2 regions of the Burkholderia mayonis genome follow, and region 2 is predicted to be linked to the other one. Evidence: predicted binding sites of a transcription regulator. Region 2 holds the regulator's gene; the other holds the start of a gene.

What was found. Region 2 encodes HrcA, which represses chaperone genes, less so after heat shock. Its sites were predicted from a motif close to TTAGCACTCNNNNNNNNNGAGTGCTAA; they were not measured.
Region 1: the regulator HrcA is predicted to act here: its motif matches at 1,650-1,676, upstream of groES (co-chaperone GroES).

Annotation. Positions count from the first base shown of each region.
Region 1 is NZ_CP013386.1:3,095,157-3,098,880, reverse strand. Features, by position in the region: gene WS70_RS14925 (beta strand repeat-containing protein) at 1-1,054, shown strand, start outside; gene groES (co-chaperone GroES) at 1,752-2,045, shown strand; gene groL (chaperonin GroEL) at 2,093-3,724, shown strand, end outside.
Region 2 is NZ_CP013386.1:774,984-778,707, forward strand. Features, by position in the region: gene recN (DNA repair protein RecN) at 1-337, opposite strand, end outside; gene WS70_RS03940 (NAD kinase) at 367-1,269, opposite strand; gene hrcA (heat-inducible transcriptional repressor HrcA) at 1,401-2,423, shown strand; gene hemH (ferrochelatase) at 2,620-3,687, shown strand; gene WS70_RS03955 (RNA-binding S4 domain-containing protein) at 3,693-3,724, shown strand, end outside.

The sequences.
Region 1 (3,724 bases), 1.5 Mb from region 2:
GCTGCAAAACGCGGTGACCAACAACCCGCTGTCCGGCATCGCGAACAGCGCCGTAGGCACGCTGACGAATCTGGCGAACAACAACCCGTTGCCGGGCGCGCTGAATAACGCAGTGGGTACGCTGCAAAACGCGGTGACGAACAACCCGCTATCCGGCGTTGCAAACAACGCCGTGGGTACGCTGACGGGTCTCGCGAGCAACAACCCGCTCGCAGGCGCTGTCGGCGGCCTGAGCAACACGCTGCCTGCCGCTCTCAGCAACTCGGCTGGCGCATTGGTGGGTGCCGCCGGCAACGTGACGAGCGCGCTGGCGGGCGCGGGCAGCAACGCGGCCGGCACGCTTGCGGGCGCCGCGAGCAACAATCCGCTGCCGGGCGTCGTGAACAACGTGGCCGGCACGCTCGCGAACGCGATCGGCGGCAATCCGATCGCGCCGATCACGAGCGTCGTGAGCGGCCTGACGAACGCGCTGCCTGTCGCCAACCCCACGGGCGCATTGACGGGTGCCGTGAACAACATCGCAGGCGCGCTCGTGCGCGTGGCGAACGGCAATCCGGTAACGGGCGCGGTCAGCGGTCTCGTGGGCGCGTTGCCCGTCAGCAATCCGGCTGGCGCGCTGACGAGCGCAGCGAACACTGCGGCAGGTACGATTGCGACCGTCGCGGGCAGCAATCCGGCTGCAGCCGTCGGCGGCACGATCGGCAGCGTCGCAGGTATGCTGACGGGGGCGGCCGGCACCGGCGTCGCAGCGGGCTCGCAGCTCGGAAGCGTCGGCTCCGCGCTGATGGGTTCGGGCGCGACCTCGGCCGGGAAGATGTTGACGTTGGGCAGCAACGCGTTCGGCAGCACGGCGGCCGCAACCGGTTCGTTGCTGTCGACGGGCGCTGTCGTCGCGAGCACGGTTGTCAACTCGGTAGGCTCGTCGGCCGGTGCAGTGGTGGCGTCGCTGCCGGACCTGACGGTCTCGTCGTCGAAGTCGGCTGCTCCGGCGTCGAACCCGCTCGCTCCGGTCACATCGGCGGTTGCGACGCTCGCCGGCGCGCTGCCGAAGTAATGCGGCGCGGCGCGTCCCGACGATGCTACGGGACGCGCCTACTCTAGTCACTAGACATCATGTATGGACCTGCCCCCTCAATGCGGCTCTGAGCCGAGGTGTAACCGACCTCAAGCTTAATCCGCGTACCTTGAGGTGCGGCAGGTCCATACATGATGTCTCGCCGGAAAATTGGCCGGAAGTCGAACCAGGGCGGCATGGCGGCGACGTCATGTCGCCTTGTCGTTCCGGTGCCGGACTTGTCGTCCGAGCCACGGGCTAGGCGAGGGCGGCGGTGCGCCGGCATCCGTGGGACCGCGGGCGGGCAGGCGGATTGGCTTGGATGTAAGGAATATGTATGCGATGATCGTACCTTCGCCGCCGATCGAGTCAACGAGGCAACCCCGCCTCAGATCCGCTCCGACAATGCGCGCGGCGGCTCGCGCCGCATTCCGCCGCATCGGCCGATTCCGCCTCAAGCGATTGTTTCGATTGAGATTGTTGCGCAATCCGACAACGCATCCCGGCCGCGTTTCCCCCGGATTTCGCCGCGCCGAAATTTTGCTGAATCGCTGGCGATTCCTCTTCTTGAATTTGTCAAAACCCGTCCATATAATTAGCACTCGCTGCACGAGAGTGCTAACAATTCCTGCCGGTCGGCGAGCTGTCCGGCAGTTTCCCTCAGCGTTCTTCAGTCTCAATCAAGAGAGGAGTGAATATGAACCTTCGTCCGTTGCATGATCGCGTGATCGTCAAGCGCCTGGATCAGGAAACCAAGACCGCCTCGGGCATCGTCATTCCCGACGCAGCCGCTGAGAAGCCGGATCAAGGCGAAGTTCTGGCCATCGGCCCGGGCAAGCGCGATGACAAGGGCGCTCCGATCGCCCTCGACGTGAAGGTCGGCGATCGTGTTCTGTTCGGCAAATACGCTGGCCAAACCGTCAAGGTCGACGGCCAGGAACTGCTCGTGATGCGCGAAGAAGACATCATGGCCGTGGTCAACGCTCAGTAAGCGTTCGCCAACGGATCACATTCTCAAAGATTTCAAGGAGTTAGAAGATGGCAGCTAAAGACGTCGTATTCGGCGATTCCGCACGCGCGAAGATGGTCGAAGGCGTGAACATTCTCGCCAACGCAGTGAAGGTCACGCTGGGTCCGAAGGGCCGCAACGTGGTGCTTGAACGCAGCTTCGGCGGCCCGACGGTCACGAAGGACGGTGTGTCGGTCGCGAAGGAAATCGAGCTGAAGGACAAGCTCCAGAACATGGGCGCGCAAATGGTCAAGGAAGTGGCTTCCAAGACCAGCGACAACGCCGGCGACGGCACGACGACGGCAACCGTGCTCGCGCAATCGATCGTGCGCGAAGGCATGAAGTACGTCGCGTCGGGCATGAACCCGATGGACCTGAAGCGCGGCATCGACAAGGCCGTGGCTGCCGCAGTGGAAGAGCTGAAGAAGATCAGCAAGCCCTGCACGACGAACAAAGAAATTGCACAGGTCGGCTCGATCTCGGCGAACAGCGACTCGTCGATCGGCGATCGCATCGCCGAAGCGATGGACAAGGTCGGCAAGGAAGGCGTGATCACCGTCGAAGACGGCAAGTCGCTTGCCGACGAACTGGACGTCGTCGAAGGCATGCAATTCGACCGCGGCTACCTGTCGCCGTACTTCATCAACAACCCGGACAAGCAAGTCGCCGTCCTCGACAACCCGTTCGTGCTGCTGCACGACAAGAAGGTGTCGAACATCCGTGATCTGCTGCCGGTGCTCGAGCAAGTCGCGAAGGCTGGCCGTCCGTTGCTGATCATTGCCGAAGACGTCGAAGGCGAAGCGCTCGCCACGCTGGTCGTGAACAACATCCGCGGCATCCTGAAGACCGTTGCGGTCAAGGCGCCTGGCTTCGGCGATCGTCGCAAGGCGATGCTGGAAGACATCGCGATCCTGACGGGCGGCCAGGTGATCGCCGAAGAAACGGGCCTGACGCTCGAGAAGGCAACGCTGGCCGAGCTGGGCCAGGCGAAGCGCATCGAAGTGGGCAAGGAAAACACGACGATCATCGACGGTGCAGGCGAAGCCGTCAGCATCGAAGCGCGCGTGAAGCAGGTTCGTGCGCAGATCGAAGAAGCGACGTCGGACTACGACCGCGAGAAGCTGCAAGAGCGCGTGGCCAAGCTGGCGGGCGGTGTGGCAGTGATCAAGGTCGGTGCTGCGACCGAAGTCGAAATGAAGGAAAAGAAGGCGCGCGTCGAAGATGCGCTGCACGCTACGCGCGCTGCCGTTGAAGAAGGCATCGTGGCAGGCGGCGGCGTCGCGCTGATCCGCGCACGCACCGCGATCGCTGGCCTGACGGGCATCAACGCCGATCAGAACGCCGGTATCAAGATCGTGCTGCGCGCGATGGAAGAGCCGCTGCGTCAGATCGTCACGAACGGCGGCGAAGAAGCAAGCGTCGTGGTGGCGGCAGTTGCTGCGGGTTCGGGCAACTACGGCTACAACGCCGCAACGGGCGAGTACGGCGACCTGGTGGAAGCCGGCGTGGTCGACCCGACCAAGGTCACGCGCACCGCGCTGCAGAACGCAGCGTCGGTCGCCGGCCTGCTGCTGACGACGGACGCAGCCGTTGCCGAACTGCCGAAGGAAGACGCTCCGATGCCGGGCGGCATGCCGGGCGGCATGGGTGGCATGGGCATG
Region 2 (3,724 bases):
CGAGCGTCGCGCTCGTGCCGTTGATGAAGGCGCGCGAGCGGCCGTTCGCGTCGACGACGCGCCGCAGCATCACCGTATCGTCGGCGTCGAACGCATGCTCGTCGAGCCAGCGTGCGACGCGGTCGTGCGGCGTGAATTCGGCGCTGATGTCGGCGCGCGCGCAGCCGGTGCGCACGACGCTCGCGTCTGCGCGTTCGCCGAGCGCGAGTGCGAGCGCATCGATCAGGATCGATTTGCCGGCGCCCGTTTCGCCCGAGAAGACGGAGAAGCCGCTGTCGAATTCGAGGTCGAGCGCGGCGACGATGACGAAGTCGCGGATCGAGAGGTGGCGGAGCATGAGTGGCGGTCGGAAGGTGGCGTCAGGACTTATGCGTCGTCGTCTTCTTCGCTCGACGGGTGTTCGTTCCAGTGGAGCTTCTTGCGCAGCGTCGCGTAGTAGCTGTAGCCGACCGGGTGCAGGAACGGCACCGTGTGCTTCGAGCGGCGCACCTCGATCGTGTCGTTCAGCTCGAGCGCCGTGAACGACTGCATGTCGAAGTTCACGTTCACGTCACGCCCGCCGATGATCTGGATCGCGATCTTCGAATCGTCCGGCAGCACGATCGGCCGGTTCGACAGCGCGTGCGGCGCGATCGGCACGAGCACGAATCCCTGTAGCTGCGGATGCAGGATCGGCCCCGACGACGACAGCGCGTACGCGGTCGAGCCCGTCGGCGTCGCGACGATGAGGCCGTCCGAGCGCTGGTTGTACATGAAGCGGCCATCGACCGATACGCGCAGCTCGGCCATCCCGGAAAAGCCGCTGCGGTTCACGACGACGTCGTTGAACGCGAGCGCGTGGTAGATCGGCTCGCCGTCGCGCACGATGCGGGACTCGAGCAGCGTGCGCTCCTCACGCTCGAAGCTGCCCGCGAGCATCATCGGCACGACGTCCTGCATGTCGGACGCCGGGATGTCGGTGATGAAGCCGAGCCGGCCGTGGTTGATGCCGATGAGCGGCGTCTTGTACGGCGCGAGCTGGCGGCCGATGCCGAGCATCGTACCGTCGCCGCCCAGCACGACCGCGAGATCGGCGCGCGCGCCGATCTCGGCGGGCGTGAGCGCCGGGTAGCCCGTGCTGCCGATCGCCTGCGCGGTGTCGGCCTCGAACACGACTTCGAAGCCGCGCTTCGCGATGCACGCGGCGAGCGACGTCAGCGGCTCGGCGATGCCAGGCGTGTTGCTGCGCCCGACGAGCGCGACGGTATGGAATTGGTGGCCGATTTTCATGCCGGCATTACACCATAGCTCGATGACGAAAAGAACCGCCCGCCGGCCCGGGGGCGGCAAAACGGGTGGGGAACGGACGATGCGCGCGGGACGCTCGCGGGCGCCGCCCGGTTGCGCTAAAATTTTCCGTCATGTTAGATCCACGCGCACGAACCCTCCTCAAGACGCTGATCGAGCGGTATATCGCCGACGGTCAGCCGGTCGGATCGCGCACGTTGTCTCGTTATTCGGGGCTCGAGCTGAGCCCGGCGACGATCCGCAACGTGATGTCCGACCTGGAGGAGCTCGGCCTCGTGTCGAGCCCGCACACGTCGGCGGGGCGCGTGCCGACGCCGCGCGGCTACCGCCTCTTCGTCGACACGATGCTGACGGTCGAGTCGCCGATCGACGCCGCCGCCGTCACGCGGCTCGTGCAGACCACGCTGCAGGCGGGCGACCCGCAGCAGAAGGTCGTCGCGGCCGCGGCGAGCGTGCTGTCGAACCTGTCGCAGTTCGCGGGCGTCGTGCTGACGCCGCGCCGCAGCCACGTGTTCAAGCAGATCGAGTTCCTGCGCCTGTCGGACAAGCGGATCCTCCTCATCATCGTGACGCCCGAAGGCGATGTGCAGAACCGCATGATCGCGACGCAGCGCGACTACACGCCCGCGCAGCTCACCGAGGCGTCGAACTACATCAACGCGCACTTCGCCGGCCTGTCGTTCGACGAGGTGCGCCGCCGGCTGCGCGAGGAGATCGACGAGCTGCGCGGCGACATGACGGCGCTGATGCACGCGGCCGTCACGGCGAGCACCGAGGAGGCCGACGACGAGGACACCGTGCTGATCTCCGGCGAGCGCAACCTGCTCGAAGTGGCGGATCTTTCGTCCGACATGGCGCGGCTGCGCAAGCTGTTCGACGTGTTCGACCAGAAGACGAGTCTCCTGCAACTGCTCGACGTGTCGAGCCACGCGCAGGGCGTGCAGATCTTCATCGGCGGCGAATCGACGCTCGTGCCGATCGACGAAATGAGCGTCGTGACGGCCCCGTACGAGGTCAACGGCAAGATCGTCGGCACGCTCGGCGTGATCGGGCCGACGCGGATGGCCTACAACCGCGTGATTCCGATCGTCGACATCACCGCGCGCCTCCTGTCGCTGACGCTCAGCCAGCAGTAACCGGTTCCGCACGCGCTTCATCGCCGTTTCATCACACTTTTGCGGCGTCCTGCGCCGTTTTCCCTCGATCGAGTCCGTCACCGCATCGTGCTGCCCCGCCGCTCGCCGCGCAATCGGCCGGACGGCCGACTGGTGGGCCCGGGCCGCCCCGCTATAATGAGTGTCGTTCGATTCGGTGCTCCGGCACGATCTTTCCATGCGTTTTGACCTCGAACCGCCGTCGCATGCGTCGGCCGCTCACCGCGTCGCCGTGCTGCTCGTCAACCTGGGCACGCCCGACGAGCCGACGCCGCGCGCGGTGCGCCGCTATCTTGCGCAGTTCCTGTCCGACCCGCGCGTCGTCGAGATCCCGCAGGTCGTCTGGCAGGTGATCCTGCGCACGATGATCCTGCCGCTGCGCGGCCGCGCGTCCGCGAAGAAGTACGCGGCCGTCTGGATGTCCGAGGGCTCGCCGCTGCGCGTCCATACGGAGCGCCAGGCCGAGTGCTTGCGGCCGCTCTTCGCGGCGAACGGCTACCGGGTGATCGTCGATTTCGCGATGCGCTACGGGACGCCGAGCATCGCCGACGTGCTCTCGCAGTTGAAGCGCGCGGGCGCCGAGCGGGTGCTGTTGCTGCCGATGTATCCGCAATATTCGGCGTCGACGACAGCCACTGCGTTCGACGCCGCGTTCGCCGCGCTCGGCCGGATGCGCAACCAGCCGGAGGTGCGTACGGTGCGTCACTACGCGGACCACCCCGCTTACATCCACGCGCTTGCCGAGCAGGTCCGCCAGTATTGGGCGGCGCACGGCAGGCCGGCATTCGATTCGGGCGACAAGCTCGTGCTGAGCTTTCACGGCGTGCCGAAGCGCACGCTCGATCTCGGCGATCCATACCACGAGCAATGCCAGCAGACGGCCGCGTTGCTGATGTCCGCGCTCGGCCTGACGACGTTCGAGTGCCGTGTCACGTTCCAGTCGCGCTTCGGCAAGGCCGAATGGCTGCAGCCTTATACGGCGCCGACGCTCAAGGAACTGGGCACGGCGGGCGTGTGCCGCGCGGACGTGTTCTGCCCGGGCTTCACCGCCGACTGCCTCGAGACGGTCGAGGAGATTGGGATCGAGGTGCGCGACGAGTTCCTGCACGGCGGCGGCAAGGAATTTCACCGGATTCCGTGCCTGAACGCGTCGCCCGCTTGGATCGCGGCGCTCGGCGAGATCGCCGCCGAAAACCTGCAAGGCTGGCCGGTGCGCGTCGCGGCGGCGCCGGAGGTCGTGAGCTGACTGCGATGAACTACAAGATATCGACTGAACCCGGTGC